3 regions of the Kitasatospora sp. NBC_01246 genome follow, and region 2 is predicted to be linked to each of the others. Evidence: riboswitches for the same ligand, from Rfam matches in the RefSeq annotation. Region 2 holds a riboswitch; each other region holds the start of a gene.
The links. A riboswitch is a leader RNA that binds a small molecule or an ion and turns the genes downstream of it on or off. The one in region 2 is predicted to bind cyclic di-AMP.
Positions count from the first base shown of each region.

Region 1: another riboswitch for cyclic di-AMP. It lies ahead of OG618_RS22550 (transglycosylase family protein); the one in region 2 lies ahead of OG618_RS20920 (M23 family metallopeptidase).
Region 3: another riboswitch for cyclic di-AMP. It lies ahead of OG618_RS31090 (M23 family metallopeptidase); the one in region 2 lies ahead of OG618_RS20920 (M23 family metallopeptidase).

Region 1 is NZ_CP108484.1:5,136,721-5,146,391, forward strand. It holds gene OG618_RS22515 (response regulator transcription factor) at 1-331, shown strand, start outside; partial or broken gene OG618_RS22520 (phosphatase PAP2 family protein) at 473-814, opposite strand; gene OG618_RS22525 (hypothetical protein) at 750-917, shown strand; gene OG618_RS22530 (hypothetical protein) at 1,363-1,956, shown strand; gene OG618_RS22535 (MazG family protein) at 2,590-3,609, shown strand; gene OG618_RS22540 (SDR family NAD(P)-dependent oxidoreductase) at 3,719-4,153, opposite strand; gene OG618_RS22545 (cytochrome P450 family protein) at 4,312-5,586, shown strand; cyclic di-AMP (ydaO/yuaA leader) riboswitch at 5,861-6,033, shown strand; gene OG618_RS22550 (transglycosylase family protein) at 6,039-6,953, shown strand; gene eno (phosphopyruvate hydratase) at 7,209-8,495, shown strand; gene OG618_RS22560 (FtsB family cell division protein) at 8,639-9,124, shown strand; gene OG618_RS22565 (DUF501 domain-containing protein) at 9,096-9,671, shown strand, end outside.
Region 2 is NZ_CP108484.1:4,769,699-4,779,369, reverse strand. It holds gene OG618_RS20960 (PrsW family intramembrane metalloprotease) at 1-192, shown strand, start outside; tRNA gene OG618_RS20955 (tRNA-Met) at 243-316, shown strand; tRNA gene OG618_RS20950 (tRNA-Met) at 518-591, shown strand; gene OG618_RS20945 (hypothetical protein) at 1,192-2,271, shown strand; gene OG618_RS20940 (class I SAM-dependent methyltransferase) at 2,268-2,990, opposite strand; gene OG618_RS20935 (sensor domain-containing protein) at 3,089-3,802, opposite strand; gene OG618_RS20930 (GNAT family N-acetyltransferase) at 3,904-4,476, opposite strand; gene OG618_RS20925 (hypothetical protein) at 4,519-5,523, shown strand; gene OG618_RS20920 (M23 family metallopeptidase) at 5,595-6,455, opposite strand; cyclic di-AMP (ydaO/yuaA leader) riboswitch at 6,468-6,626, opposite strand; gene OG618_RS20915 (YiaA/YiaB family inner membrane protein) at 6,871-7,161, shown strand; gene OG618_RS20910 (alpha/beta fold hydrolase) at 7,236-8,108, shown strand; gene OG618_RS20905 (TetR/AcrR family transcriptional regulator) at 8,172-8,741, shown strand; gene OG618_RS20900 (SpoIIE family protein phosphatase) at 8,985-9,671, shown strand, end outside.
Region 3 is NZ_CP108484.1:7,323,760-7,333,430, forward strand. It holds gene OG618_RS31075 (MarR family winged helix-turn-helix transcriptional regulator) at 1-194, shown strand, start outside; gene purB (adenylosuccinate lyase) at 326-1,756, shown strand; gene OG618_RS31085 (MFS transporter) at 1,764-3,302, opposite strand; cyclic di-AMP (ydaO/yuaA leader) riboswitch at 3,613-3,773, shown strand; gene OG618_RS31090 (M23 family metallopeptidase) at 3,778-4,812, shown strand; gene OG618_RS31095 (DUF2470 domain-containing protein) at 5,188-5,907, opposite strand; gene OG618_RS31100 (MFS transporter) at 6,136-7,350, shown strand; gene OG618_RS31105 (RidA family protein) at 7,410-7,826, opposite strand; gene OG618_RS31110 (IclR family transcriptional regulator) at 7,894-8,655, opposite strand; gene OG618_RS31115 (sugar kinase) at 8,652-9,671, opposite strand, start outside.

The sequences.
Region 1 (9,671 bases), 370 kb from region 2:
CGCCGCCTACCTCTCACCCAAGGTGGCCGCGCGCGTGGTCGCCCACCTCGCCGCCAGCGGAGCCGGCGGGCCGGCCGACCGACGTTCCGCCGCGCTTGAACAGGTGGCCGCGCTGACCACCCGGGAGCGGGAGGTGCTGACGCTGATCGCCGCCGGACTGTCCAACGGGCAGATCGCCCGCCGGATCGGGGTCGTGGAGGGGACCGTGAAAGCCCATGTGAGCTCCGTCCTGGCGCGGCTCGGAGTGGCCAACCGGGCGGCCGCCGCCGTCCTCGCCCACGAGGCCGGCCTGACCACCGGCGGAACGTGCGCGGGCGGTCCGCGCGCCTGACGGCCGCGCCGCCGCCAGCGGGCCCAGCACCCGTATCCCGACCGGCGATGCCACCGCCGCCGTGGCGACCGGCAGGAGCGCGACGACCACCGCCGCGGTGATCGCCCCGCCGAGAACGGCCCCGGCGACCACGTCGTGCGGATAGTGCACCCCGGCGGCCACCCGCAGCGCGGCCGTCGCGATCCCGACCGGGACGACCAGCAGGGCCCAGCGCGGCCGCAGCAGGACCAGACCGGTCGCCAGGGCGGCGGCCAGGGTCGCGTGGTTGCTGGGGAAGGACCAGTCGCCCGGCGGCGGGCAGTGCGCGACGACGGGGTGTGCCGACAGGGCGTCGGGCAGGGCGCGACAGGGCCGCTCCTCGTCGACCACGACCTTCAGCACCTCGCTCGCCCCGTAGGCGAGGACGGTGCCGAGCCCGGTGAGCGCGACCCCCGCGACCGCGTCGGCGGCGCGTCGGCCGCGGGCCGTCCACCAGCAGAGCACCAGCAGCAGCCCGAGCACCAGCAACCCCGCCTCGCTGGCGGGCTCCAGCAGCGAGGCGAGCCGGTGCGGCGCGTCGACGACGACATCGGCCACCCGCCGGTAGCCGCCGGCGGACGCGCCGCCGGTCACCCGTACCGGCCCGCCGTGCCCGGCGGCCCGCCCACCGCCTGTCGGTGCCAGCCACCCGACCACGGCGGTGCCCGCACCCAGCACCGCCACCGCTACCGCCACCCGGGTGCCGGTCGCCCTGCTCGCCCCGACCCTTCCGGCCCCGACCCCTTCCGCCTCGACCGTCCTCGTCCTGACCGCTCTCTTCCTGGCCCTGTTCGTCATGGTCAGGACGGTAGGGGTGGCCGGGGGACCGACGCCCGGGTCGAAAGGCAGGGGGAGACCTGGACGATCGTCGGGGTTGACGCCGCACGCCGGGTGAGCCGTTCGGGGCACGGTCCGCGCCGAGGGGGCCGGGCCGCCCTACCCTCGGGACACCGTCCGGCCGCTCGCGGGAAGGCGCCTCCGAACGCCTGCCGCCCCCACCCCGGAGACCAGCCATGCACCGTCGGACCGCCGTCGTCGTCGGCGCCCTGCTCGCCGTCCCGACGCTGGCCGCCTGCGGGGCCGACGGGCTGACGCCGGGCACGGCGGCCGTGCTGGACGGCCGGCGGATCCCGGTGGCGGCCGTCGAGGCCCGGGTCGCGGAGCTGCGCGAGGCGGCCGGCGGCGCCTCCGCGGACGCCCGCCGGCCGCCGGACGGACTGGTACGACGGGCCGTCACGGACCTGGTGCTCGACGCGGTCGTCGCCCGCGCACTGGCCGACCGCGGGCTCGCGGTGGGCGGCGCGGAGGTGGCGGCGGCCCGGACGGCGGCGCAGGACCGGTACGGCGGTGCCGGCCCGCTCGCCCGCGTCCTGGCCGCCCGGGGTGTCCCCGGTCCCGGGGTCGACGACTACTTCCGTCGCGAGCTGAGCATCCGCCGCCTCGCCGCCGCCACGGGCCAGGACGCCGCCACCCCGGCGGGCGACCACACCGTCCGCCTCGCCCTGGCCGAAGCCGCCCTCCACCTGCGCGTCAACCCCCGCTACGGCACCTGGAACGCCGACCGGGTCGCCCTCCTCCCCGACACCCCGCCCTGGCTGGCCGGCTGACCCTCAGGCCCGACGAGCACAGGAAGTCGGACCGGCCGACTTCCCACTCCGCGCGCCGCGACCGGTACGCGCCCCTGCGGCGGAACGGGGCGGGCGGGGGCCCATGCCGGCTGGCCCTCAGGTTCGACGGGCACAGGAAGTCGGACCGGTCGACTTCTCACTCCGTGCCGCGCGACCGGCCCGCGCCGCTGCGGCCGAACGGGAGGGGCGAGGACCCATGGGCCTGCCGCCGTCCTTCGACCGAGGGGGCGGAGCCGGACCGGCACCGGGGCCTGCCGCTGCCCCTCTGTGTCGGGTGCGCCAGGCGGTGCGGGGCGGCGGGCCGGCACGTACCCCGACGTCGTCTTCCGGGTCGGGCGGAGGGCGGTGGGGCGCGGCCGACACCCGGGCCAGCCGTCGCCCTCGGGGGCGGGCGGAGTACGGCGGTGGGGCCAGTCCGGTGCCGTGGTCTCGCCGCCTCGGGGGCTGATGCCTGTCGCCCGTCGGGCCGGGCGGAGGGCGGTGCCGGACCCTGACCGGTACCCGCCCCCGGGCGATACCCGGTACGCGGCCTGACCGGCACCTGCCCCGCCGTCCCCCTGGCCGGGTGAAACGTGGAGGCGGGGGCTCACCGGGGCCGGGTAGGTTCGGGGTGTGACGAATCTTCCGGGCGCGAAGCTGATCCTGCTCACCACCACCCACCGGGTGGCTCCCGGCCTGCTGGCCTGGCCCGCCTGGGAGGCGCTGAGGTCGGCCGGGCGGGTGCTCGCCGGGGACGCCGCGCACCCGCAGCTGCCGGCGGTGCGGCAGGCGGGGGTCGAGGTGGAGGTGGTGGCGCCCGGTTCGGCGCCCGCGCTCGCCCGGCTGCTGACCGGACAGCCGGCCGCCTCGGGGCCGACGGTCTGGCTGGGCAGCCCGGACGGCGACCCCGGGCTCACCGACGCGCTGGCGCGCCTCGCGGTCGAGCACGCGGGCGAGGTGCCCGAGATCGAGGTGCTGCCCGGTTCGTACGACCTGCCGGGCGCGCGGCTGCTGGACCTGGTCTCGGTGATGGACCGCCTTCGCTCGCCCGGCGGCTGCCCCTGGGACGCCGAGCAGACCCACGCCAGCCTGGTGAAGTACCTGGTGGAGGAGTCCTTCGAGCTGGTCGAGGCGATCGAGGAGGGGGACCGCGACACGCTCCGCGAGGAGCTGGGCGACGTCCTGCTCCAGGTCTTCTTCCACTCCCGGATCGCCGAGGAGCACCCCACCGACGCGTTCTCCATCGACGACGTGGCGGGTGACATCGTCGAGAAGCTGATGTACCGCCACCCGCACGTGTTCGGGGATGTCGAGGCCGAGGGCGCCGCCGAGGTGGAGGCGAACTGGGAGGCGCTGAAGGCCGCCGAGAAGTCGGAGCGCGAGTCGGTGCTGGACGGCGTGCCGGCCGGTCTTCCCGCGCTGGCGTACGCGGCGAAGCTGGTGTCCCGGGTGCGCCGGGCGGGCTTCACCGGTGTGCCGGACGCGGCCTACGAGCTGCCCGCGGAGCTCACGGCGGAGTCGGCGGGCCGGCTGCTGCTCGCGGTGGCGCAGCGGGCGTTCGACGCGGGGGTGGACGTGGACGCCGCGCTCCGGGCGGCCGCGCGCGGCTACCGGGACGCCGTGCGCGCCGCCGAGGGGCTCAAGCCCGAGTAGCCCCGAGCGGCCCCCCGGAGCACGCCCGGGCCGAGACCCGCGCCCGGGCACGCCCGCACCGCGACCGCCGCCCGGGCACGCCGCCCGCACCGCGACCCGCCGCCCCCCGTCAGACCGCCGCGACGTCCTCCACCGCCCGGCGCTGCACCGGGACCACCTCGTCGACGACCTCGGCGATCGCCTCGCCGACCAGGGCGAGCAGTTCGGCCAGCCGCTCCAGGTCGAGGTGGTCCGGCAGCTCGGCGAGGGAGACGACGCGCTCGCCGCCCGGCCCGGCGACGCAGAACAGGTCGATCGGGCCGAGGTGCTTCTCGGTGGTGTCGACCAGGGCGGCGATGTCGCTCGGGCGGCGGATGTCGCCGCAGACGCCGACGACCGGGCAGCCCGGCCGGTCGAGTTCGGTGGCGAGGTCCTCGGCGATGCCGACCTGCTGGTCGGCGATGAGGACGCCGGAGGCGCCCGCGGCGGTGAACCGGCGGGCGAGGCCGGCTCCCGACCCGCCGGCGAGTACGGCGATGACCACGACTGCCCCGGTGACCCGCATGGTGCGCTCCTCCCTGTGGGCGGCTCCGCACCGGCGCCCACGCATTTTGCTTGCGGAGGATCGTAGGCAGGTCCTGACCCTCCGCAACAGGGATTACCCCTCAGGTGACCAGGCTCACGCCTGCCGCGCCGGGGTTCCCCACCGGATACGGTCGACACATGCCAGTTCAGCCCGATTCAGCCCGCCCGCCGCTCTTCACCTGGGAGTTCGCCGCCGACCCGTACCCGGCGTACGCGTGGCTGCGGGAGCACGAACCGGTGCACCGCACCACCCTGCCGAGCGGGGTGGAGGCCTGGCTGGTGACCAGGTACGCCGACGCCCGGCAGGCGCTCGCCGACAGCCGGCTCTCGAAGGACCCGGCCCACCACAGCGGGCACGCCCACCGCAGCGGCCGGGTCGGCATCCCCGGCGAGCGCCAGGCCAATCTGATGACCCACCTGCTGAACATCGACCCGCCGGACCACACCCGGCTGCGCCGGCTGGTCTCGAAGGCGTTCACGCCGCGCCGGGTGGCGGAGTTCGAGCCCCGGGTGCAGCAGCTCACCGACCGGCTGATCGACGGCTTCGCGGAGCGCGGCTCGGCGGACCTGATCCACGAGTTCGCCTTCCCGCTGCCGATCTACGCGATCTGCGACCTGCTCGGCGTGCCGGCCGAGGACCAGGACGACTTCCGGGACTGGGCGGGCATGATGATCCGCCATGGCAGCGGGCAGCGCGGCGGGGTGGGACGCGCCGTCAAGCGGATGCGCGCCTACCTGGCGGAGCTGATCCACCGCAAGCGGGCCGATCCCGGCGACGACCTCATCTCGGGGCTGATCCGGGCCAGCGACCACGGTGAGCACCTGACCGAGAACGAGGCCGCGGCGATGGCCTTCATCCTCCTCTTCGCCGGGTTCGAGACGACCGTGAACCTGATCGGCAACGGCACCTACGCCCTGCTGCGCAACCCCGGGCAGCGGGCGCTGCTCCAGGACTCTATCGCCCGCGGCGAGACCGCGCTGCTGGAGACCGGTATCGAGGAACTCCTGCGCTACGACGGTCCGGTGGAGCTCGCCACCTGGCGGTTCGCGACCAGCCCGCTGACCATCGGCGGCGTGGACATCCCGGTCGGCGATCCGGTGCTGGTGGTGCTCGCGGCGGCGGACCGGGACCCGGCGCGGTTCGCCGACGAGAACACCCTCGACCTGGCCCGGACGGACAACCCGCACCTCGGCTTCGGGCACGGCATCCACTACTGCATCGGTGCGCCGCTGGCCCGGTTGGAGGGGCGCGCGGCGCTCACCACCCTGCTCACCCGGTTGCCCGATCTGCGACTCGCCGCTAGCCCGGAGGAGCTCCGCTGGCGCGGTGGCCTGATCATGCGTGGACTGCGCGATCTCCCGGTGGAATTCACCCCCGAGAAGCCCTCCGCGGCACCGGTGGACGGGCTCTGAGCAAATCCGTCCGGCGACCCCCGGCGGTGTCTCGATCTCGTCGCGCCGAGACCCCGACACGCTGACGGGGTGTCGCCGACACGCCCTATCAGCGGGTATGAATCAGCATCAAACCGGACATAGCCCTGTCGTTGGTAGGCGATCGGCCACGCGCCGTAATTTATGTGTGATACCTGCGATATGAGCTTGTTATTGATGTGAGGATCTGTCTACCCTCCCTGGAGTTCGCAGCTGCGGACCTCGTGCGCGGAACGCCGAATCCTGCCCGCCGCGTTACGGGAAACCGACCAGAACCCTTGGGCAGGGGCGGGGGAACCAGGTTTGTTGCCGTCCCCCACGGCTTGGGGTGAAGCCGCCCGCGCGGGCAGAAGGCGTCCGCGTCGTGCGGCCGGGCCACCTCCCGGTCCGAACCCGACAGCTCACCTCGCAGGCGTGCGGAGAGGGACTTCCCCATGCTCTTCGTCGGAACCGGCCGTCACCGTCGTCGCACCCAGACCGAGAAGGCCATCGCCGTTGCCGGCGTGGCCGGCGTCGGACTCGCCCTGCCGCTCCTCACCGCCACCGGCGCCTCGGCCGCCCCGGCCTCGACCTGGGACGCGGTCGCCCAGTGCGAGAGCGGCGGCAACTGGGGCATCAACACCGGCAACGGCTTCTACGGCGGCCTCCAGTTCACCTCCAGCACCTGGAAGGCGTTCGGCGGCACCTCGTACGCGCCGCAGGCCCACCAGGCCAGCCGGGCGCAGCAGATCTCGGTCGCCGAGAAGGTCCTCGCCTCGCAGGGGCCGGGCGCCTGGCCGGTCTGCTCCCAGAAGGCGGGCCTGGCCAAGGGCGGGGCCGCGGCCTCGGTCGACACCTCCTCGGACGCCGAGCCGACGGCCGCCGCCAAGCCGGCCCAGTCGAAGCCCGCGCAGAAGCCGGCGCAGAAGCCCGCCCAGAAGCCGGCCCAGCAGCAGGCCCCCAAGCCCGCCGCCCAGCAGGACGACCGGGCTCCGGGCTTCGCCGGCCAGCCGGGCTGGGACGCCGACGCGAAGGTCTTCTGGTACCAGAGCGACGGCGCCTGGTACTGGACCAGCCACCAGAGCGTCTACCAGCAGTACGCCGGTCAGCAGGCCGCCCAGCAGACGAGCGGGTACGCGGGCCAGGACAGCCGCCCCGCCGCCGCCCACGGCGCCCCGGCCGCGGCCGCTCCCGCGGCCCAGCAGCGCACCGGGCACGGCTACACCGTCCAGTCCGGTGACACCCTGTCGACGATCGCCGCCGCCCAGGGCGTCGAGGGCGGCTGGCAGACGCTGTACGACGGCAACCGCGGCACCGTCGGCACCGACCCCAACATGATCCTCCCGGGCCAGCAGCTCGACCTCGGCTGACCGCCCGTGTGGTGACTCCCCGTGCGGTGACGCCACGAAGGGGGCCGGTTCGGCCCCCTTCGTCCGCATCCGGCCGCATTTCGTGGGACAACCAGGTGAACTACCGGTGGGTAGCCCGGCCACACGCTGAGACGGGACCGAGGTCGACGTGGTCCCGGGAGCCCGTGCGGTTAGGCTCTGGTCGTAACGACTCCGCAACCATCCGGCCGACAGCACCCATCGTCAGCCGAACCTGCTTCCGCTAGGAGATGCCTCGTGCCGTCCATCGATGTCGTCGTAGCCCGTGAGATTCTCGACTCGCGTGGCAACCCCACGGTCGAGGTCGAGGTCGGCCTCGACGACGGCAGCACCGGCCGTGCCGCTGTCCCGTCGGGTGCCTCCACCGGTGCCTTCGAGGCGCTGGAGCTTCGCGACGGTGACAAGAACCGCTACTTCGGCAAGGGCGTGGAGAAGGCCGTCCTGGCCGTCATCGAGCAGATCGGCCCCGAGCTGGTCGGCTACGACGCCACCGAGCAGCGCCTGATCGACCAGGCCATGCTCGACCTGGACGCCACGCCGGACAAGTCCTCGCTCGGCGCCAACGCGATCCTGGGCGTCTCCCTCGCCGTGGCGCACGCCGCCTCCGAGGCCAGCGACCTGCCGCTGTTCCGCTACCTGGGCGGCCCGAACGCCCACGTCCTGCCCGTCCCGATGATGAACATCCTCAACGGTGGCTCGCACGCGGACTCCAACGTCGACATCCAGGAGTTCATGATCGCTCCGATCGGCGCGGAGTCCTTCTCCGAGGCCGTCCGCTGGGGCGTCGAGGTCTACCACACCCTCAAGGGCGTGCTGAAGGAGCGCGGCCTGTCCACCGGCCTCGGCGACGAGGGCGGCTTCGCGCCGAACCTGGACAGCAACCGCGAGGCCCTGGACCTCATCACCGAGGCCATCCAGAAGGCCGGTTACGTGCCCGGCCGGGACATCGCGCTCGCCCTGGACGTCGCCGCCTCCGAGTTCTACCAGGACGGTGCCTACCAGTTCGAGGGCAAGGCGCTCTCCGCCGCCGAGCTCATCGAGTACTACGCCGAGCTCGTCGCCGCGTACCCGCTGGTCTCCATCGAGGACCCGCTGGACGAGTCGGACTGGGACGGCTGGAAGGCCATGACCGTCAAGCTGGGCGACAAGGTCCAGCTGGTCGGCGACGACCTGTTCGTCACCAACCCGGCCCGCCTGGCCAAGGGCATCGAGACCGGCACCGCCAACGCGCTGCTGGTCAAGGTGAACCAGATCGGCTCGCTGACCGAGACCCTGGACGCCGTCGAGCTGGCCCAGCGCAACGGCTACCGCTGCATGATGTCGCACCGCTCCGGTGAGACCGAGGACGTCACCATCGCCGACCTCGCCGTCGCCACCAACTGCGGCCAGATCAAGACCGGCGCCCCGGCCCGCTCCGAGCGCGTCGCCAAGTACAACCAGCTGCTGCGCATCGAGGAGATCCTCGACGACGCGGCCGAGTACGCCGGCCGCGGCGCGTTCCCGCGCTTCCGCTCCGCCGAGTAGTGACCGCGCGGCCGAGCAGTCGTCGGCCCGGGCCCGTCACGAGGGCCGATCGCGCCCAGTAGCGCAAGCCTGACCGGTGCCCCGCCGTTCACCCCGTAGGGTGGACGGCGGGGCACCGTCGCGATCAGGAGGGGACACGGGAGATGGCAGGCTGGAGGATCCCGGGCTTTGCCGCCCGGCCTCGCTTCACGAGCCGGGCGACCGTCCTCGTCCTGGTGCTCTGCTCCCTGGTCGCGATCCTGGCCTACCCGACCAGGCAGTTCATCTCCCAGCGTTCCGAGATCTCCGCCCAGCGGGCGAAGGCCGAGCACGCCCGGCAACAGGTCGAGCAGCTGCGCCGGGAGAAGACCCGCTGGCAGGACCCGGAGTACGTCAAGGCGCAGGCCCGCAGCCGGCTGCACTACGCGATGCCGGGGGAGACCCCGTACATCGCGGTGGATCCGGCGGGCCGGGGCGCCACCCAGTCCTCCGCCGTCCCGCCCGCCCCCTCCGACGGCGCGGCCAAGGCCGCCAAGCCCTGGTACTCGAGCGTCTGGGACTCGGTGGACGCCGCCGACACCGCCGCTCTCGCCCCGCCCTCTTCACCCGCCCCTGCCCCTGCTGGAGCCAGCTCCCCCCATGACCACTGAGAACCACCCCTCCGTCTCCGACACCGACGTCGCGGCCATCGCCGCACAGCTCGGCCGGGTCCCGCGCGGCCTGCGCTCGGTGGCGCACCGCTGCCCCTGCGGCAACCCGGACGTCGTGGAGACGGCCCCCCGGCTCGCGGACGGCACGCCGTTCCCGACGCTCTACTACCTGACCTGCCCCAAGGCCGCCTCGCTGATCGGCACGCTGGAGGCGGACGGCGTGATGAAGGAGCAGACCGCCCGGCTCGCCGAGGACCCGGAGCTGGCCGCCGCCTACCAGAAGGCGCACGAGGACTACATCGCGCGCCGCGACGCCATCGAGGTGCTGGAGGGCTTCCCCAGCGCCGGCGGCATGCCGGACCGGGTGAAGTGCCTGCACGTGCTGGTCGGCCACTCGCTGGCGGCCGGCGAGGGCGTCAACCCGCTCGGCGACGAGGCGATCGGCATGCTGGAGGACTGGTGGGCCAAGGGCCCCTGCGTCTCCCCCGACGAGGTCGAGGCCGCCGGCGAGCGGGTCGCGAGGAACCGTGCCAAGCAGCAGGACCAC
Region 2 (9,671 bases):
CTGCTGCTGTCGATGGTCCTGCACGGCACCTGGAACGCCGCCGCCGACCTCGGCACGCACGGCTTCCTGCTGGTGTACGCGGTGCTGATGGTGCCGTGCTTCGCCGCCCTGGTCTGCTTCGCCGCCTGGGCCAGGAGCAGGACGGCGCGGCACGCCGCTCGCCGTGCCCGGGCGCCCGCCGCGGTCCGGTGACGAACTGATTTCCCATCCGGGCGACTTCCCCGTAGGGTTGCGTTCACCGACGCGGGGTGGAGCAGCTCGGTAGCTCGCTGGGCTCATAACCCAGAGGTCGCAGGTTCAAATCCTGTCCCCGCTACTCAGTAGCACAGAGGCCCGGAGGATTAGTCCTCCGGGCCTCTCGCATGTCCGGGATCCGGGCCCGAGGTCCGCGTCCGGGGTCCGGGGTCCGCGTCCAGGGTCCGGGGCCCGAGGTCCGCGTCCGGGGTCCGGGGTCCGAGGTCCGGCGACGAACTGATTTCCCATCCGGGCGACTTCCCCGTAGGGTTGCATTCACCAACGCGGGGTGGAGCAGCTCGGTAGCTCGCTGGGCTCATAACCCAGAGGTCGCAGGTTCAAATCCTGTCCCCGCTACTCAGTAGCACAGAGGCCCGGAGGATTCGTCCTCCGGGCCTCTCGCATGTCCGGGATCCGGGCCCGCTCCCGGGGCGCCGGCTCCCCGCCGCTCCCGGGCCGGTTCGGAAGCGTTCCCGGAGCCGCACCGGAGCCGCACCGGAGCCGCACCGGAACCGGTGCGGCGGCCGCGAATAAATCCGTTGCCCCCGTTCCGAGGAGCTGCCTAAGCTGGCTGCACACTGAAGGGAGGTGATCCTGAATTGAGTTCCATCAGGATGCGTGAGGTGGCTGCTCGCTAGAGCCGCCCCTGCCTGCGCAGGACGAGGCCCCGTGCCTCCGGCAGGCGAATTCCAAGCAGTCACCCGGCCCGTGGGCTCACCGGAACATCCCCGGTGCCTCGCTGCAGCGAGGAGCAGCCCACGGGCTGTCTGCTGTTCCGGCACCGATCGGCCCGGACGGTGGCCCGGGGCGTTTGCCTCCCACCGCTCCGACGCTAGAGTCGGCGCGGGTTCCGGAGCGGAGCGGGGCGGCCACAGGGGGTAGGCGATGGCGAGGACGCGGCGGACCGGGGGCACGACGGCCCTGCGAACGGCACAACGGGGAGCGGCCGGAGCGCTGGTGGGGGTGGGGGCGCTCGGCCTGGTGCTGTTCTCCCTCGACCGGGCGCACAGCTGGCAGGCGCTGGGCGGCGGGCTGGTGGTGACCGGGGCCTCGGCGGTGCTCGGCGGCGCGCTCGGCTTCCTGTTCGGCGTGCCCCGGGCGCGCGGCGGCCCGGCCGGTGAGCCGCACGGCTCCTACGCCCCGAACACCAATCTGGAGCAGGTCTCCGACTGGCTGACCAAGGTGCTGCTCGGCGTCGGCCTGACCCAGCTCGGCTCGCTCGGCGAGCGGCTGCACCAGCTCGGCGCGGCGCTGGCCCCCGCGCTGGGCGGCGGCGAGGGCGCGGCCCCCTTCGCGGCCGCGCTCGTCCTCTACTTCCTCGTTCTCGGCTTCCTGACCGGCTGGCTGGTGACCCGGCTCGCCCTGCCCCGGGTGCTCTCCGGCGCCGACCAGGCGCTCGACCTCTTCCTGGCCGGCCAGGACCGCGACCTCCGGGGCGACAAGGTGGGCGCGGACGACCTGCGGGTCCGCGCGATGCAGCACCTGGGCCTGCTGGGCGGCAGCACCGGCCGGGCGGACGACCCGGCCCGCCTGCTGCCGTCGAACGCGACGACCGGGCCGGAGAGCGTGATGGCCGAGGTCCGGTCGACGGCCCGGCGCTCGGCGCTCACCGCGGACCGGGTCCGGGAGCTGTTCGCGGACGGCGCCGACGACCGGCGGATCCAGGCGCTCGCCCTGATGCAGGGCGATCCCGCGCTGGCCGACCTGACCAGCGTGCTGGAGGCGATCGAGCACCCGCGCTCCGGCTTCGAGCAGTACCACGCGCTGCTGGCCGCCCGGGGCCTGCTCTCCTGGCTGCCGGCCGCACAGGCGCAGCGGTTGCGGGACGCGGTGGCCGGCCGGCTGGTGGCGCCGGACGGCATCCCGTACGGCTCCGACCGGAGCTGGCTGGCGGAGAAGATCCTCTCCCGGCTGGAGTCACCGGCTCCGCTCCCCCCGCAGGTCACCCTCCCGCAGCAGTCCGGTCCGGTCGGCCCGCCGGCCGGGCAGTCGGCCGGCCCGCCCGAGACCGACCGGCCGGAGCGGCAGCCGGGCTAGCCGCCCCGGCGCCGGCGGTCGGCGGCCCGCAGGACGAGGACCCGGCCGAGTCGCCCCGCACCGGCCGGGAGTGGGCGGACCTCGCTGGCGATCCGGCGCTCGCCCAGCGCGCGGCGCAGCGCATCGAGGTGCCGGCAGCGCCGGCCCGCGGCGTCGTTCAGCGGGTGGACCCGGACCTCGCCGCCGGGGGCGGTCACCCGGACCAGCTCGGTCAGCGCGGCCAACTGCTGCTCGGGGCCGAAGAGTTCGGGGTAGACGAACAGCAGGAACCCGCTGAGGGTGAGCGCGAAGGTGTCGTCCGCGAACGGCAGCCGGGGCAGCGCGGCGGCCACGTACCGCTGCGGGTGGGCGGCGGCGTCCGCGGCGAACAGCCGGCGGGCCCGGTCCCAGCTGCGCAGGTAGCGGTCGGCCGGGCGGTGGTGGGACGCCGGGTACAGCTCGGGGCGGGCGGCCATCGCGGCCGCCATGGCGGCGCGGGCGGCCAGCGCGCGGGCCGCGAGCTCGGGGGCCGGCCAGGCGTACGCGGGATCGGTGGCGATCACCCGGCAGCCCAGCTCGCGTGCCTCGGCGGCGAGCCCGGCGGCGCCACCCGGGCAGTCGAGGACCGGCCCGGGGAGGGCCGCGAGCCCGGCCCGGGTCAGGTCGAACAGCGCGCAGTACTCGTCCAGCGGGCGGGAGGTGACCGGGACGTCGGCGGCGAGGTCGGTCGGGGCGGCCATGCGGTCATCGGACCACGGGCCGGCCCCGCCCGCACCCCGGAGCGTCCGGGGCGGGGCGGGGCCGGTGGGGCCGGGCGGTGGGGCGGCGGGTGGGCCGGTCAGCGGCCGAGCAGGGCCCGGGCGGCGAGCCGGTTGACGTTGGTCAGTCCGCGCACCAGCTGCGGGGTCAGGAAGACGAACACGAAGCCCAGCAGCGAGAGCCCGGCGATCTGCAGCGGCCCCTCGACGTAGTAGACGTGCTCGACGCCGTTGCCGTCGTAGTAGTCGAACACCCGGAAGCCCCGCCAGCCGACGTACTTCGGGTAGACCCAGTGGTAGAGCGGGTAGAGCGCCAGCGTCCAGCCGACCAGCAGGAACGTCAGCGACATCACGAAGCTGAAGAGCGCCCACGGGAGCATCACCACCTGGTAGAGCACGGCCTTCCAGCCCGCCGCGTCCACCAGCCGCGCGGTGATCGCGCCCCAGCTGCCCGGCCGGCGCACCCGGACCGGCTTCGGGCCGGGCACGTCCAGCGCCAGCATGCCGCGGACCCGGGCCCGCTCCAGCCGGCCGAAGCCCCGGGCCCCGGCGGTCAGAGCGGCCAGCACCGGCATGCCGAGCACGGTGACGAGAGTGCCGACACCGAAGGTGAACAGCGTGATGGCGAAGGCGAACCCGGCGAGGGCCACCGGCACCGCGGTGAGGGTGAAGCCGAGCTCCCGGTAGTAGTAGGACGAGAACGGCGCCCGCCAGGCGTACGGCGGCTCCTCGGTGCGCCGTACCGCGTCGTCGCGGTCGTCCTCGCTGCGCTGCGTGCTGAGGCTGCTGCTCATGGCCCTCGGGTCCTTCTCGGTGGCGTGCCGGGCTGACGTCACAACCCTGTCAAAGGCCGGGCCGGGCGGACATCCGGCTCCCCCGTGAAGCGGGCCGGGGGTTAACCCCCCACCCGGGGCCACTCGTGGGCGAGCAGCGAGTACTGGAAGGAGTCGCGCCAGCAGCCGCGCAGGTGCACGTCGTGCCGGATCCGGCCCTCCAGACGGAAGCCGGCCCGGATGAGCACCCGGACCGAGGCCGTGTTCTCCACGTCCACCCGGGCGACCAGCCGGTGCAGCCCGAGCGGGCCGAAGGCGAAGTCGCAGAGCAGCCCGGTGATCTCGCCCGCGTAGCCGTTGCCCCAGGTGTCCGGGCGCAGCGCGTAGCCGAGGTCGGCGCTGCGGTGGCCGCCGAGCGTGAGGGCGGCGTTGCCGATCGGGACGGCCCGGGACGGGGCGTCCGCGTCGGCGCGGCGGGTGACGGCCAGCCGGTAGACCGTCCGCTCGTCCTGCTGCGCCTCCTCCAGGTACTGCTCGATCTGGTCGGCGCAGTCCTCGCGGTCACGCGGCTCGAACGGGAGGTAGCGGGTGGCCTCCCGGTCGCCGAACACCGCGTACAGGGCGTCGACGTCGGCGGCGCTGTGGTGGAACTCGCGGATGGCCAGGCGGGGGCCGGTGAGTCGGACGGGGACCATGCCTGCCGACCCTACCCGGGCTTTCCGGTTACCTTACGTGACATGGAAGAAGAAGACCTGCGGCTCGCCCCGCGCACCAAAGCCGCCGAACTGCTCGCCTGGGCGCAGGCGCACGGCCACCCGCCGGTGGCCGAGGCGCCGGTGCGGGCGGTGCTGGCGCTGCTGGAGCTGGGTGAGGGCAGGATGCGTGACGGCTGGCCGGAGCTGACCTCGGACGCCGTGGAACAACTGCTGTACGAGCGGCTCTACCTGTACGTCCAGCCCGAGCCGGAGCAGGACCCGCTGGCGTACGGCGCCGCGGTGCGGCTGCTGATCGACCACCAGCGGGCGGCGAAGCGGCTGAACGCCAAGCGGCAGGAGCGGCTGCACGCGGAGGCCGAGTGGCAGGGCGAGGTGGCCGCCGGGCTGCTGCGCCGCGCCGACCTGGTGACCTGGCCCCGGCTGTACACGCTGCTGCTGCGCGCGGACGGGGTGGACCCGGCCGACGGGGCGGCGGTCCGGGCCTGGCTGGAGGCGTTCCGGGAGCTGGCGCCGGAGGACCGGGCGGCCGCCTACGAGCGGCTGGAGGCGGCGGGCGCGCTGGACCCGGTGGACGACGGGGGCTGGGACGGCGCCCGGCCGCTCAGCGTCGGGATGGCCACCGACGGTGCCCGGCGGCTGCTGGAGCAGGGGCTGATGCGGCGCAGCTACCGCAACCTGGAGGAGCTCACCGCGCAGGGCCGGCCGATGCCCGACGAGCTGGCCGGGGACTTCGGGGCGTTCGAGGAGGCCGCCGTCGAGGCCGCGCTGGACCTCTTCGGCGAGTGGACGGTGCCGGGGCTGCCGCGGCTGCTGGTGGAGGAGTTCCCGGAGCTGGCCCCGGAGCCGGGCCAGGAGGAGATCGACGCGTACCTGGCGCAGCTGCCCGGGGCACCCGGCGAGGCGGAGGAGGCCGGGGAGTACGGGGACGACGAGTACGGGGACGAGGACGGCTACGCGCCCGGGGACGGGCACGTGCACGGGTCCGCCGACCGGCCGGACGGGGCCGACGCGGCCGCCGGGGCCTGAGACGCCGCGGTGCCCCGGCCGTCGTGACGACGGCCGGGGCACCGCGGCGGGCTGTCAGAAGGTGACGCCGGTCAGGGGGTCACGCCGCGCTGCTCGAACCAGCTCTCCGGGTCGACCGGGGCACCGCCGCCGGGGCGGACCTCCAGGTGCAGGTGCGGGCCGGTGACGTTGCCGGTGGCCCCCACCTTGCCGAGCTGCTGGCCGGGGACGACCTTGCCGGAGCCCTTGATGATCGAGGAGAGGTGGCAGTACCAGATCTCGGTGCCGTCGGGCAGCGTCTCGACGATCCGGTAGCCGTACGACCCGGCCCAGCCGGCCGAGGTGATGGTGCCCTGGCCGACCGCGTAGACCGGGGTGCCGGTGTCGGCGGCGAAGTCCAGGCCGGTGTGCAGGTGGGCCCAGTAGGAGGCGCTCTGGCCGTAGTGGGCCGAGAGGTGGTAGTCGCGCACCGGCAGCTCGATGGCGGCGAGCTTGGCCTTCTCGGCCTCCTCCGCGGCCCGCTTGGCCTCCTGCTGCTGGGCCGCGCGCTTGACCTCGGCCTCCTTGGCGGCCTGCAGGCGGGCGCCCTCCTCGGCGGCGGTGCGCTGGCTGTCGGCCTGCTGCTGGATCCGGGCGGCGAGCGCGAGGCCCGGGTCCGCGGCGAGCGCGACCGGGGTCTCGTCCGGGACCTCGACGGCGGGGGCGGCGGCCGGGGTGGCGGAGGCGAAGCCGGTCGCACCGAGGGTGGCGGCCACGGCGGTGACGCCGAGCAGCGGGGCGGTGCCGCGGGTCTGACGGGGCATCCGGTGCCGGTTGCTGTCGGGGGCCTGCGGCCCGGTCTCGACGCCGGACCCGCCGAACTCGCCCGGGTGGGCGGGCGGCCAGGGGTGGTCGAGCAGCTGGGTGCCGGCGGGGGAGCCGGGCAGGTGTGCCGGAGAGTGCGACGACGCCACGGAGGCGCGCTCCTTTCCTTCCTTCGCGCCTACCGGGTTAGCTGACGGGTTCGGAGCAGGAAGGTCTCCTACGGCTGGGCCTGGGCCCGGCCGATTCACCCCAAGGAACATGGTTCCCCGGCTCCCTGGCCTGCCCGGAGGCCGGCCGGCGGGATTAGGCGACGGCGCACGGTGCCGTCTGGGTACGGCGTTACGAACCGCGCTGCGTTATCAAACGTTAATCCTAGGAGCCTCTGATTCCAAGCCGTCCGTTCGGGACAGCCGGATACTACCCGGACGGTACGTGACCTGATGGGCGATTTGGGCGGATCGACGGCAACTGACACTACCGAACGTGAGGGGACGTCAACGAACGGTCCCCCACTTGAGTACTCCTACTCATGTGCGGCGCTCCCGGCGCGGCGATCCTGGCGCCATGAACGCACCGATGCAGTCACGCACCACGGCCGCGTACCACCTCCAGGCCGTCCTCTCCTTCGCCCTCTCCGGCGGCGCCCTCGCCGTCGGCATCGCCTATCTGCCGGTCGGCGGCTGGACCCGCGCCTTCCTCGCGGTCGGCCTGCTCTACACCGTCACCTCCGCCTTCACCCTGGCCAAAGTGATCCGGGACCGGCAGGAGACCAACGAGATCGTCACCCGGGTGGACCAGGCGCGGCTGGAGAAGCTGCTCGCCGAGCACGACCCGTTCAAGGTGGAGGGGGTCTGAGCCGCGGCACCGGGGCCACCCCGGGGGTCCGGCCGGTCAAGGGGTTGACGGCTAAGGCTATTAGCCTTAGCTTTATGGCTATCGGTGCAACGCCGACAGCCCCGCGGACCGAGGAGGCCCACATGCCCGGCACCTTCACCCCCAGCACCCAGTACCTCGACGTCCCCGGCGGCCGGCTGGCCTTCGACGACACCGAGCAGGGCGACGGCACCCCCCTCGTCCTGCTCCCCGGGATGCTCGACAGCCGTGCCGCGTACCGGCACCTGCGCCCGCTGCTGGTGGCCGCGGGCCACCGGGTGATCACCCTGGACCTGCGCGGCTTCGGCGAGTCCTCGATCGCCTGGGACGACTACACGCCGGCCGCGATCGCCACCGACGTCCTGGCCCTGCTGGACCACCTCGGCATCGACCGCGCCACGCTGCTCGGCAACTCCTACGCCGGTGCGACGGTGGTCAAGGTGGCCGGGGACGCGCCGGAGCGGGTGGCCGGGATCGTCCTGGTGGACGCCTTCGTCGAGAACCCGCCGAACGCGCTGCAGCGCGCGATGTTCGGCGCGATGGGCGTCCTGCTGGTGCACTCGCCCGCGTTCTGGGGCCTCTACCACCGCAAGATGGCGTACCCCGGTCCCAAGCCGGCCGACTTCGACGCCTACGTGGACGGACTGGTCGCCGCGATGCGCACGCCGGGCCGCAAGCAGGCCACCCGGGGCTACGTGCGCGGGGACTCCGCGCCGAACGGCTGGACCGCCGCCGTGAGCTGCCCGGCGCTGGTCGTGATGGGCACCAAGGACCCCGACTTCCCCGACCCCGAGCTGGTCGCCGACCGGCAGGCCGCCGCGCTGAACGGCCGCAAGGTGATGATCGAGGGCTCCGGGCACTACCCGATGGCCGACCGGCCGCAGGCCACCGCCGACGCCCTGCTGCCCTTCCTCGCCGAGCTGGCCTGAGCCCGCCCTTCCGCGCCGCGCCGGCCCGAGCCCGCCCGCTACCTCGCCCACGGAGACCGCACCATGCCCCGAGTCGGACTGACCCCCGAGCAGGTCGTCGACCACGCCCTCGCCCTCATCGACGAACAGGGCCCCGAGGCCCTCACCCTGGCCGCCGTCGCCGGACGGGCCCGGGTGGCCACCCCCTCGCTGTACAAGCACGTCAGCGGCGGACTCGCCGAGCTGCGCCGGCTGATCGCCGTCCGGGTCACCGAGGAACTCGCCGACCGGCTCGCCGAGGCCGCCCTCGGCCGCGGCGGGGACGACGCCGTCGCCGCCGTCCTGCGGGCCTACCACGGCTACGCCACCGAGTACCCGCACCGGTACACCGCGCTGCCGCAGGCCCCGCAGCCGGACGACGACCTGACCAGGGCGGGCGGCCGGCTGGTCGGGGTGATCCTCGCGGTGCTCCGCGGCTACGGGCTGGAGGGCTCCGAGGCCGTCCACGCCGCCCGGACCGTCCGCTCGGTCGCCCACGGCTTCGCCTCGCTGTCGATCGGCGGCGGGTTCCAGCTCGCCGAGAACCTCTCCGACACCCAGGACCGCCTGATCACCCTCCTCACCGGCGGCCTCCGGAACTGGCCCGGGGCCTGAGCCCCGCCCCCACCGCGCGCCCGGGCTCCGTGAGTTCCCCCGGCCGGGCGCCGCACCCGGCGCACCCCGCGCGGCGGGCCGGCCGGACCACGGCGGACCACCCGGTCGGAGCGGCCGGGCAGGGCACGACCGGCGTCCGCTCCCCGGCACCGGTGCGCCGTCCGGGTCACCCTTCACCGGCATCGGAAATGAGGTATGAAGAATTGGGTGCCCGACAAGGCGACGGAAAGGCCGGGAAATCCCATGGACCTGACCTCACCGTGGCTTCCCCCCTCCGAGGACGAGAGCCGGGCCCCGCGCAGCAGCCCCACCGCGCGCAGCGCGATGCGCTGTGTCCGGTTACTGCTCGGCTGCACCACCGCCGCCGAACTCCTCGGGACCGTGCTCGCCGAGGGCCCGGGCTGGATCACCGGTGAGGGCTCCGCGCTCTACCTGCTGGACAGCGCCGGAATGCTCCGGCTCACCGCCTCGCACGGCCTGCCCGACTGGGTCCACGAGCGCTACGGCGTCATCGATCCGGCGAGCGAGCTGCCCGCCGCGACGGCCCTGCGACTGCGCCGCCCGTACCTGCTCAGTCCGGAGCGCACCAGCGTCGACTATCCCAACCGCAATGCCGGTATGGGCACCGGAATGGTCGCGCTGATCGCCCTGCCGATGATCGTCGACGAACGGCCGATCGGCGTGCTCGCCCTCGCCCTCGCCCACCGGGGCACCGTCCCCCGCCGCGATCTGGACGTGCTGGAGACGCTCGGCGACGCCTGCGCCCACCGGCTCGCCCATCTGCTCGACAGCGCGCGGGCGGGGGCCCGCCCGGCCGGGACGGCCCACCCGGGGCCCGGCGGCGAGGCCGGTACGGACGGGCGGTCCGCCGCACTGGCCCACCCGATGCTCTCGCTCGCCGTCCGGTCCGCCGGGCACGGCGCCTTCGAG
Region 3 (9,671 bases), 2.6 Mb from region 2:
CGGCCGGGGACCGGCGGGTCAAGATCGTGGTGATCACCGAGCAGGGCCGCGAGATCCTCGGGCTGATCCGCGGCGAGATGAGCCGTACCCACCAGGCCTTCGAGGCGATGACGGACGAGCAGCGGATCTCGCTGCACTCGATCTGCGCGCAGGTGCTGCCGGTCCTCGCCGGGCGCTCGCCCGGCACGGTGTAGCGGTTCGGCGGCACAGCGGCACAGCGGCACGGCGGCACAGCGGTACGGCGATCGGCCGGGGCGGGCGCGGGAGGCGGCAGCGCCCGGTCCGCCGCCGCTCGCGCTGACCTCGGCTGTTAGGCTTGCGAAGCGTGAGCGCGAAGCCCCAGATCCCCAATGTCCTGGCCTCCCGGTACGCCTCGGCGACCCTGGCCCAGCTGTGGTCCCCCGAGCACAAGGTGGTCCTTGAGCGCCACCTGTGGCTCGCCGTCCTGAAGGCCCAGCAGGACCTCGGCGTGGAGGTGCCCGCGGGCGCCGTCGCCGACTACGAGCGGGTGATCGACCAGGTCGACCTCGGTTCGATCGCCGCCCGCGAGCGGGTCACCCGGCACGACGTGAAGGCGCGGATCGAGGAGTTCAGCGACCTCGCCGGCCACGAGCAGATCCACAAGGGCATGACCTCCCGGGACCTGACCGAGAACGTCGAGCAGCTGCAGATCCGCCAGTCGCTGGAGCACGTCCGCGACCGCACGGTCGCCGTGCTGGTCCGCCTGGGCCGGCTCGCCGCCCAGCACTCCGAGCTGGTCATGGCCGGCCGGTCGCACAACGTCGCCGCGCAGGCCACCACCCTGGGCAAGCGCTTCGCGACCGTCGCCGACGAGGTGCTGGTCGCCTTCCGCCGGCTGGAGGAGCTGATCGCCCGCTACCCGCTGCGCGGGATCAAGGGCCCGGTCGGCACCGCCCAGGACATGCTGGACCTGCTCGGCGGCGACACCGACAAGCTCGCCGAGCTGGAGCGCCGGGTGGCCGGTCACCTCGGCTTCGACCACGTGCTGACCAGCGTCGGCCAGGTCTACCCGCGCTCGCTGGACTTCGAGGTGCTCACCGCCCTCGTCCAGCTCTCGGCCGGGCCGTCCAGCCTGGCCAAGACGATCCGCCTGATGGCCGGCCACGAGCTGGTCACCGAGGGGTTCAAGGAGGGCCAGGTCGGTTCCTCCGCGATGCCGCACAAGATGAACACCCGCTCCTGCGAGCGCGTCAACGGCCTGGCCGTCATCCTGCGCGGGTACGCCTCGATGACCGCCGAGCTGGGCGGCGACCAGTGGAACGAGGGCGACGTCTCCTGCTCGGTGGTCCGCCGAGTCGCGCTGCCGGACGCCTTCTTCGCCTTCGACGGCCTGCTGGAGACCTTCCTGACCGTCCTCGACGAGTTCGGCGCCTTCCCCGCCGTGATCGAGGCCGAGCTGGACCGCTACCTGCCGTTCCTGGCCACCACCAAGGTGCTGATGGGCGCGGTGCGGGCGGGCGTCGGCCGGGAGACCGGGCACGAGGTCATCAAGGAGCACGCCGTCGCCTCGGCGCTGGCGATGCGGGCCGGCGCGCGGGAGAACGAGCTGCTGGACCGGCTGGCGGCGGACGCGCGGATCCCGCTGGACCGGGCCGGGCTGGACGCGCTGCTGGCCGACCGGCTCTCCTTCACCGGCGCGGCCGGTGCCCAGGTCGCCGAGGTGGTCCGCCAGGTCGAGGCCGTCGCGGCCGCCTACCCCGACGCCGCCAAGTACGCCCCGGGCGACATCCTCTGACGTTGCCTCAGGTCTTCGTGGGCCCCGCCGCCGATCCGGTGGCGGGGCCTTCGCCGTGTCCGGCGGCGGCATGGCCCGGATCCAGCGGAGGGGCGGTGCCGCAGGCGTAGGTGCAGTCCGGCTCGGCGACCGGGTGGTCCTCGGGGGCCAGCACATTGCCCCGGACGGTGGTGAACGCCGTCACCGCGCCGGTGACCAGCAGCCCGGCGCAGATCAGCATCGCGGTCCGGAAGGCGGAGTCCACCGCGGCCGGTACCCGGTAGGCCTCGCCGCTGAGCCCGGCCAGCGCCGGCAGGGCGGCCACCGCGAGCAGCCCGGCCGCGCGGGCGGCGGCGTTGTTGACGCCGCTGGCGATCCCGGCATGCCGGACCTCCACCGCCGCGAGCACCGTCGCGGTCAGCGGCGCGACCAGCAGGACCATCCCGCAGCCCATCACGGTGGCGGCCGGCAGCACGTCCGTCCAGTACGAGGCGTCGGAGCCGATCCGCAGCATCAGCAGGACCCCCGTCGCGCAGAGCAGCGGGCCCACGGTGAGCGGGAGGCGCGGGCCGATCCGCTTGCCGAGCCGGCCGGCCCGGGCGGACAGCGCGAGCATCAGCACGGTGATCGGCAGCAGGGCGAGCCCGGAGACCAGTGGGGAGAAGCCGGAGACGATCTGCAGCTGGACGACCAGGAGGAAGAAGACGCCGCTGAACGCCGCGTAGACGCAGAGGGTGACCAGGTTCACCGCGGTGAACAGGCGGGAGGAGAAGAGGCCGAGCGGCAGCATCGGCTCCGGGACGCGGCGTTCGACCACCACGAAGGCCGTGCCCAGCAGCAGGCCGGCCGCGCCGGACACCCACACCACGGCCGAGAGCCCGTCGCCCGCCGCGGTCAGCGCGTAGGTGACCGAGCCCAGCGCGAGCGCGGCCAGCGCCGCGCCGAGGACGTCGAACCGGCCGGTCGCGCTCTCGTCCCGGCTCTCCGGGACGTGCCGGGAGGCCACCGCGACCACCAGGGCGGCGAGCGGGACGTTCAACAGGAAGATCCACCGCCAGCCGGGGCCGTCCACCAGCCAGCCGCCGAGGAACGGGCCGATCGCGGCGGACACCCCGCCGAGGCCGGACCAGAGGCCGACCGCCGCCGAGCGGTCGTCAGGGTGGAACACCGCCTGGAGCATCGCCAGCGAGCCGGGGGTGAGCAGCGCCCCGCCGACGCCCTGCACCGCGCGGGCGGCGACCAGTACCTCGATGGTGGGGGCCGCGGCGCAGGCTGCCGAGGCGGCGGCGAACCAGAGCACGCCGATCAGGAAGACGCGGCGCCGGCCGTAGCGGTCACCGAGCGCGCCGCCGAGCAGGATCAGGCCGGCCAGGGTGAGCAGATAGGCGTTGAGCGTCCATTGCAGGGCGGCGAGCGGAGCGCCGAGATCGGTGCCGATCCGGGGCAGTGCGACGTTGACGACGGTGCCGTCGAGCATCGCCATGCTGGAGCCGAGCACCGTCGCCAGTAGTACCCAGCGGCCCTGCGCGGTGCCCAGGCGCAGGGTGCCGGCCTCGGAGGTGGCCACCGCCTGATCCTGCGCTCCGGGACGCGACGTGACAAGGGTCACCGGGGGTGTGTCGGCGGATGGCTTTCCGTAGGTGATCGCATGCGTACGGACACCGAAATCGGCGGAGCGTCGTGGATCAGTGGCACGCGGTGAATCGATTGTGCACATACTGTGCAGCCGATCATTCGGAGTGTCACGGCCTTCCCGGGAGTGGTTGTCGATTCAAGAGATCGACATTGCTTCGCCCGGGCGGATGAGTTTTAGTTCAGCGACCGCCCGGCATTGGACCGGGTGGCCACCGGGTGGAACGCCTAGTCCTGCCGCTGCCCGGTGGTACGAACCGAACTCTGTACGGCAGGAGCGGGGGACCCAAAGGTAAGTCGCCGGACCGGAATTCACGGTCCGGCTTGGGGTGAAGCCGCGCTATGCGGCCGGGCAACTCCAGCCCGAACCCGACAGCTCACCTCGCAGGCGTCGGAGAGGACAGTTCGCCATGCCCGCACAGGCTCGTCGTATCACCCTGCCCCGCGCCGCCCGCATCGGCATCGCCACCGCCGTGACCGGCGCCGCTTTCGCCCTCCCGCTGGTGACCACCATCAGCGCCCAGGCCCACACCGCCCCGGCCGCCAAGCCCGCGCAGACCTCCACCTGGACCGGCGCCACCAGCGTCGACGCCGCGCCGGCCGCTGCCGCCAAGCCGGCCGCCGAGGCCGCCAAGCCGGCCGCCGCGCCGGCCGAGGAGAGCTACAAGGTCGTCGGCGGGGACACCCTGTCGAAGATCGCCGACGCCAAGCAGGTCGAGGGTGGCTGGAAGGCCCTCTACGACCACAACCGCTCGGTCGTCGGTGCCAACCCGAACCTCATCTTCCCGGGTCAGCAGCTCGCGCTGGATGCCAAGGCCGCCGCCGCTCCGGCCGCCGCCGAGGCCGCCAAGCCCGCCGCCCCGGCCGCCAAGCCGCAGGTCTCGCAGGACGCGCAGAAGCCGGCCGCCCAGCACGCCGCCCCGAAGCCGGTCCAGGCCGCCAAGCCCGCCGAGGCCCCGGCCGCCAAGCCGGCCGCCCCCGCCGCGAAGCCGGCCGCTCCGGCCGCTCCCGCGGCGCCGGCCGCCGCGGCCAGCACCTCGGGCTTCGTCGCCCCCCTCGCCAACCCGAAGCTCGGCACCGCCTACGGCGTGGCCGGCTCGATGTGGGCCTCCGGTCACCACACCGGTGCCGACTTCGTCGCCTCCACCGGCACCCCGCTGCGCGCCGTCGGCGCCGGCACCGTGGTGAAGGCCGGCAACGGCGGCGCCTACGGCAACGAGGTCGAGATCAAGCTCGCCGACGGCCACTACGCCGAGTACGCGCACCTGTCCTCGATCGGTGTGAAGATCGGTCAGACCGTCACCGCCGGCCAGCAGATCGGCCTCTCGGGTGCCACCGGCAACGTGACCGGCCCGCACCTGCACTTCGAGATCCGCACCGGCTCGGAGTACGGCTCGGACATCGACCCGATCGCCTACCTGCGGGCGCACGGCGTCTCCCTCTGACCTGAGGTCGGACTTCCGCTGGGTGCGGGGCGTACGGCCGCCCGGGATGGTCATGTCGGGTGACCGCTCGACCGGGTGATCGCCGCACCGTCAGCGGATCATGGGCGCGGGACACGCCCTGGCCGGTCCGGCTCGCGAATTTCCTTCGCGAGCCGGACCGGCCTTTTTCGTGCCCTTCTGACAGGCAGGTGCCCCCCCGCGAGCAGGGTTTCCGTCCGGCGTTTCCGAGTGGTCGGTTCCGTCGTGCAGAAGGCCTTTCCGGAAGGCCTTCCTGGGGGGCCTCCCGGGATATTCCGACGGCCCGTCGGCGGTCGGACGGGCCGTCAATTCTCGGTCGGCGGTCGCGGTGAAAGGAATGGGCCGCCCCGGCGGGGGTCAGGACCGGTGGGCGGGCAGGTCGCTGTTGGCGGCGGTCAGCAGCTGGTGCACGCGGTGGCCGAACTCGTCCGCGTCGCGGGCCGGCTCGGGGAAGACCAGGCGGACGTCGCGGTGGCCGTAGGGGTGGTCCAGACGGAGCACGAGGCCGTGCCGGTCGAGGGCCAGCGGGCGGACGTCGGGGTGTCCGACGAGCAACTCGCGGTCCAGCAGCCGGGTGAGCAGGGCGAGGGCGTCCGGGTGGTCGTCGGCGAGGTGGGTGAGCATCGCCGCCTCGAAGCGCGCCAGCGGGTCGGGCGCGGCCAGGGCGAGGTCGGCGCCGGTGAGGGCGGTGGTGCCGTACGGGGTGGAGAGGACGGCGTGTGCGACGTCCAGCCGCAGGTGGACGCTGAGGCCGTCGTCGGCGAGGTGGGCGAGGTGCAGCCGGCCGGCCAGGGTGAGACGGCCGCGGACGCGGTCGCGGACGGCGACCGGGGCGATGTCGGTGAGGTCCAGGACGACGGCCAGGCCGTCCTGCTCGCGGGTCACGGCGAGGGTGAGCGGCGAGTCGAGCGGTGCGCCCAGGCGCAGCCGGGAGCCGTGCACCGAGACCGGGGTGTCCAGGTCGTGGTACTCGCCGCAGGCCCGGATCACCACGGAGGAGGTGGCGCTGAGCAGGCTGCAGACCCGTTCGGCGGCGGTGGGTTCGGGCGCCTCGACGTCGACGGGGCTGGGGCTCATGACGACCTCCGTTGGTTAGGTTAGGCTAACCTAATCACTTCGCCGAGGGAGGGCAAGGCGTGCGCGGGTGGTGCGCGGGTCGCGATGGAGGGGTGCGTGGGTCCAAGGGATTGCAGATGGAGATAGCGAGCGCTTGCAAGTATCTGGCGTTCGGTCGTATTGTCGACGCTGGTAGTTGCACACGCAATCTTCTGTACGCTTCTGTACGCTCTGGAAAGCGGTCCCCTCATGCCCCTCGCGCTCCTGGCGCTGGCGATCAGCGCCTTCGGCATCGGCACCACCGAGTTCGTGATCATGGGCCTGCTGCCCGAGGTCGCCGGCGACTTCTCGGTGTCCATCCCCACCGCCGGCCTGCTCATCTCCGGCTACGCACTCGGTGTCGTGATCGGCGGCCCGCTGCTCACCGTCCTCGGCACCCGGATCCCCCGCAAGGGGATGCTGCTGATGCTGATGGGCCTGTTCATCGCCGGCAACCTGGTCTCCGCCGTCGCGCCCGCCTTCGGTCCGCTGCTGGTCGGCCGGGTGCTCGCGGCCTTCGCGCACGGCGCCTTCTTCGGCATCGGCTCGGTGGTCGCCGCCGACCTCGTCGCCCCGCACAAGCGGGCCGGCGCCATCGCCCTGATGTTCACCGGGCTCACCGCCGCCAACGTGCTCGGCGTGCCGATGGGCACCCTGCTCGGCCAGCACTTCGGCTGGCGCTCCACCTTCTTCGTGGTCGCGGCGCTCGGCGCGATCGGCTTCGCCGGCATCGCGGCCCTGGTGCCCGTCCAGCCGCGCGCCGAGGACACCCGGCTCGGCCCGGAGCTGGCCGTCTTCCGCAAGCCGCAGATCTGGCTCGCGCTGAGCATGACGGTGCTCGGCTGGGGCGGCATCTTCGCGATGTTCACCTACATCACGCCGATGATGACCGAGATGGCGGGCTTCGCACCCTCCAGCGTGACCTGGCTGCTCTTCCTGTTCGGCGTCGGCCTGTTCGTCGGCAACCTGCTCGGCGGCTGGTTCGCCGACCGCGCGCTGATGCGGAGCCTGTACGTGATCCTGGCGGTGCTGGCGGTGCTGCTCTTCGCCTTCACCCTCGCCTCGCACAGCAGGGCCGGTGCGATCGTCGCCATTCCGCTGATCGGCGTGTTCGGCTTCGCGACCGTCGCACCGCTGCAGAAGCGGGTGATGGACCAGGCCGCCGGCGCGCCCACGCTGGCCTCGGCCGCCAACATCGCGGCCTTCAACCTGGGCAACGCGCTCGCCGCCTGGCTCGGCGGGCTGGTCATCTCGTCCGGGCTCGGCTACGACGCGCCGAACTGGGTGGGCGGGCTGATGGCCGCCGCCGCCCTGGGGGTCGCGCTGCTCTCCGGCGCGCTGGAGCGGCGGGGGGCCGGCGCCGGTGGCAGGGTCGTGGCGCGCGGTGGAGCGGCCGCCGAGGAGGCGGTAGCCGCCGGGCGGTGAGCGCGGAACGCGCGGGGCCCGGACGCTCGTCCGGGCCCCGCGCGTCGTGTCGAGGCGGGTCAGCCGATCACGGCCTGTGCGTCGATCTCGACCAGCATCGGCTCCTGCGGCAGCTCGACGAAGATCGTGGTGCGGCAGGGCTTCACGCCGCCCGGCGCGATGTTCTCCTCGATGAACGCGGCGTAGACCTCGTTCATCAGCGGGAAGTCGGCCCGCTTGGTCAGGTAGACGCGGAACATCACCACGTCCTCGATGGTGGCGCCGCCGGCCTCCACGATCGCCTTGACGTTCTCCAGCGTGCGGCGGGTCTGCGCCTTCACGTCGCCGTGGTGCAGGTACTCGCCGGTGGCCGGGTCCTGCGGGCCCTGGCCGGAGACCTGGAGGATGGGGCCCTTGCGGACGCCCTGGGAGAACATCCAGGCCGGGGCGGGGGCGCCGTCGGTGCGGATCTCGGTCTTGTCGCTCTGGTCGCTCATGGGCTTCCTCGGTTGGTGGTGGCGGGTCGGCTGGTCCGGGGCCGGCGGGGCCGGCCGGTTCGGCGGGTCAGCCGGTCTGGGGAGCCTGGGGGTTCTGCCCGCAGTCGGCGGAGACGGCGCGGGCGGTGGCGAGCAGCTGGGGCAGCAGCTCCAGCACCTGTTCGTAGGGGAGGACGACGTCGGGGACGGAGATCGAGGCGGCGGCGACGACGCGCCCGCTGGCGTCCCGGATCGGCGCCGCCACGCAGTTGATGAAGGCCTCGTGCTCGGCGTGGTCCTGCGCCCAGCCCTGGGCCGCGACCTTCTCCAGCTCGGCGAGCAGCGCCTCGGGAGTGGTCAGGGTGCGGGCGGTGTGCGGGGTGAAGTCGATGCCGGCCACCACCCGGCGCCGCTCGGGCACCGGCAGGTCGGCGAGCAGCACCTTGGAGACGGCGGCGCTGTGCAGGGCCGCCCGCAGGCCGATCCGCGAGTACATCCTGACCGGGTGGCGCGAGTCGTACTTGTCGATGTAGACGACCTCCCCGCCCTCGTACGCGGCCAGGTGCACGGTCTGGCCGGTGGCGGCGTTCAGCTCGGCCAGGTGCGGCGCGGCGATCCGGCGGACGCCGCGCTGCTCCAGGGCGAGGCCGGAGAGGGCGAAGAGGCCGGCACCGAGGTGGTAGCGGTAGGCCGGGTCGCGGTAGACGAATCGTTCCTCTTCGAGGCTCTGGAGCAGCCGCAGCACCGTGGTCTTGTGCACGCCGAGCACCTCGGCGAGCTGGTCCAGCGAGCGCTCGCCCTCGCCGAGCTCGGCGAGGATGCGCAGGGCGCGGGTGACGGTCTGGCTCATCGTGCTCCAAGGGCCGGGGAGGCGGCCGGTCGAGGGTCGGTGACACCGCCCCCGGTCACCGGCGCCGCCGTCGCGGACGGGACCGGCCGGGGCGGCGCCGCCGCGGGCAGTACGGGGGACACGATGCCATCCGCGGAGACCCGGGTGGCGGCCCACTCCCGGGGGGAGGCGTTCAGCAGTGCGGCGACCACCGGCTCGGGCGGCAGTTCGGCCTGGTCCCCGTGGGCGGTCAGCGCGCAGGCGGCGCTGAGGTGGCCGAGCCGCAGCCGGCGGCGCTGGTCCAGGCCGCGGACGGTGGCCGCGAGGTAGCCGGCCGCGAAGGCGTCGCCCGCGCCGGTGGCCTCGACCACCTCGACGGCGAGGGCCGGTTCGGTGACGGCCGCGCCGTCCCGCTCCAGCGCGGTGACCGTCCGGGCGGCGTCCTTGACCACCACGGTGGCGGGGGAGGGGAACCGGCGGCGCAGCGCCAGCGGGTCGCCGGTGCCGAAGGCGGCCTCGCCCTCGTCGGCGCCGAGCAGCAGCAGATCGGCGGCGTCCAGCAGCGGGGGGAGGACGGCCGGGTCGCGGTCCAGCCAGAGCGCGGGGCGCCAGTTCAGGTCGAAGCTGGTCAGCCGGCCGGGGCGGCGGTCGGCGAGCAGGGCGCGCAGCAGGGCCAGGCAGTCGTCGGACAGGGCAGCGGTGATGCCGGACAGGTGCAGCAACCGGGCACCGGCGAGCAGGCGGACGGCGGCCGGGTCGTCCAACAGGGCGGGCGAGAGCGCGGCGGCGGCCGAGCCGCGCCGGTGGTAGTGCAGCCGGCTGCGCCCGGGACCGAGGTCGTGCCGGGCACCGGTGGAGCCGCCGACCTCCTTGAGGTAGAGGCCGGTCGGGCGGTGCGGGTCGACGGCGACCGCCGAGACGTCCACCCCGCGGGCGGCGACCTCGCCGACCAGGCGGCGGCCGAAGCCGTCGTCGCCCACCCGGCTGATCCAGGCGCTCGACACGCCGAGCGCCGCCAGGGCGCCCGCCACGTTGGA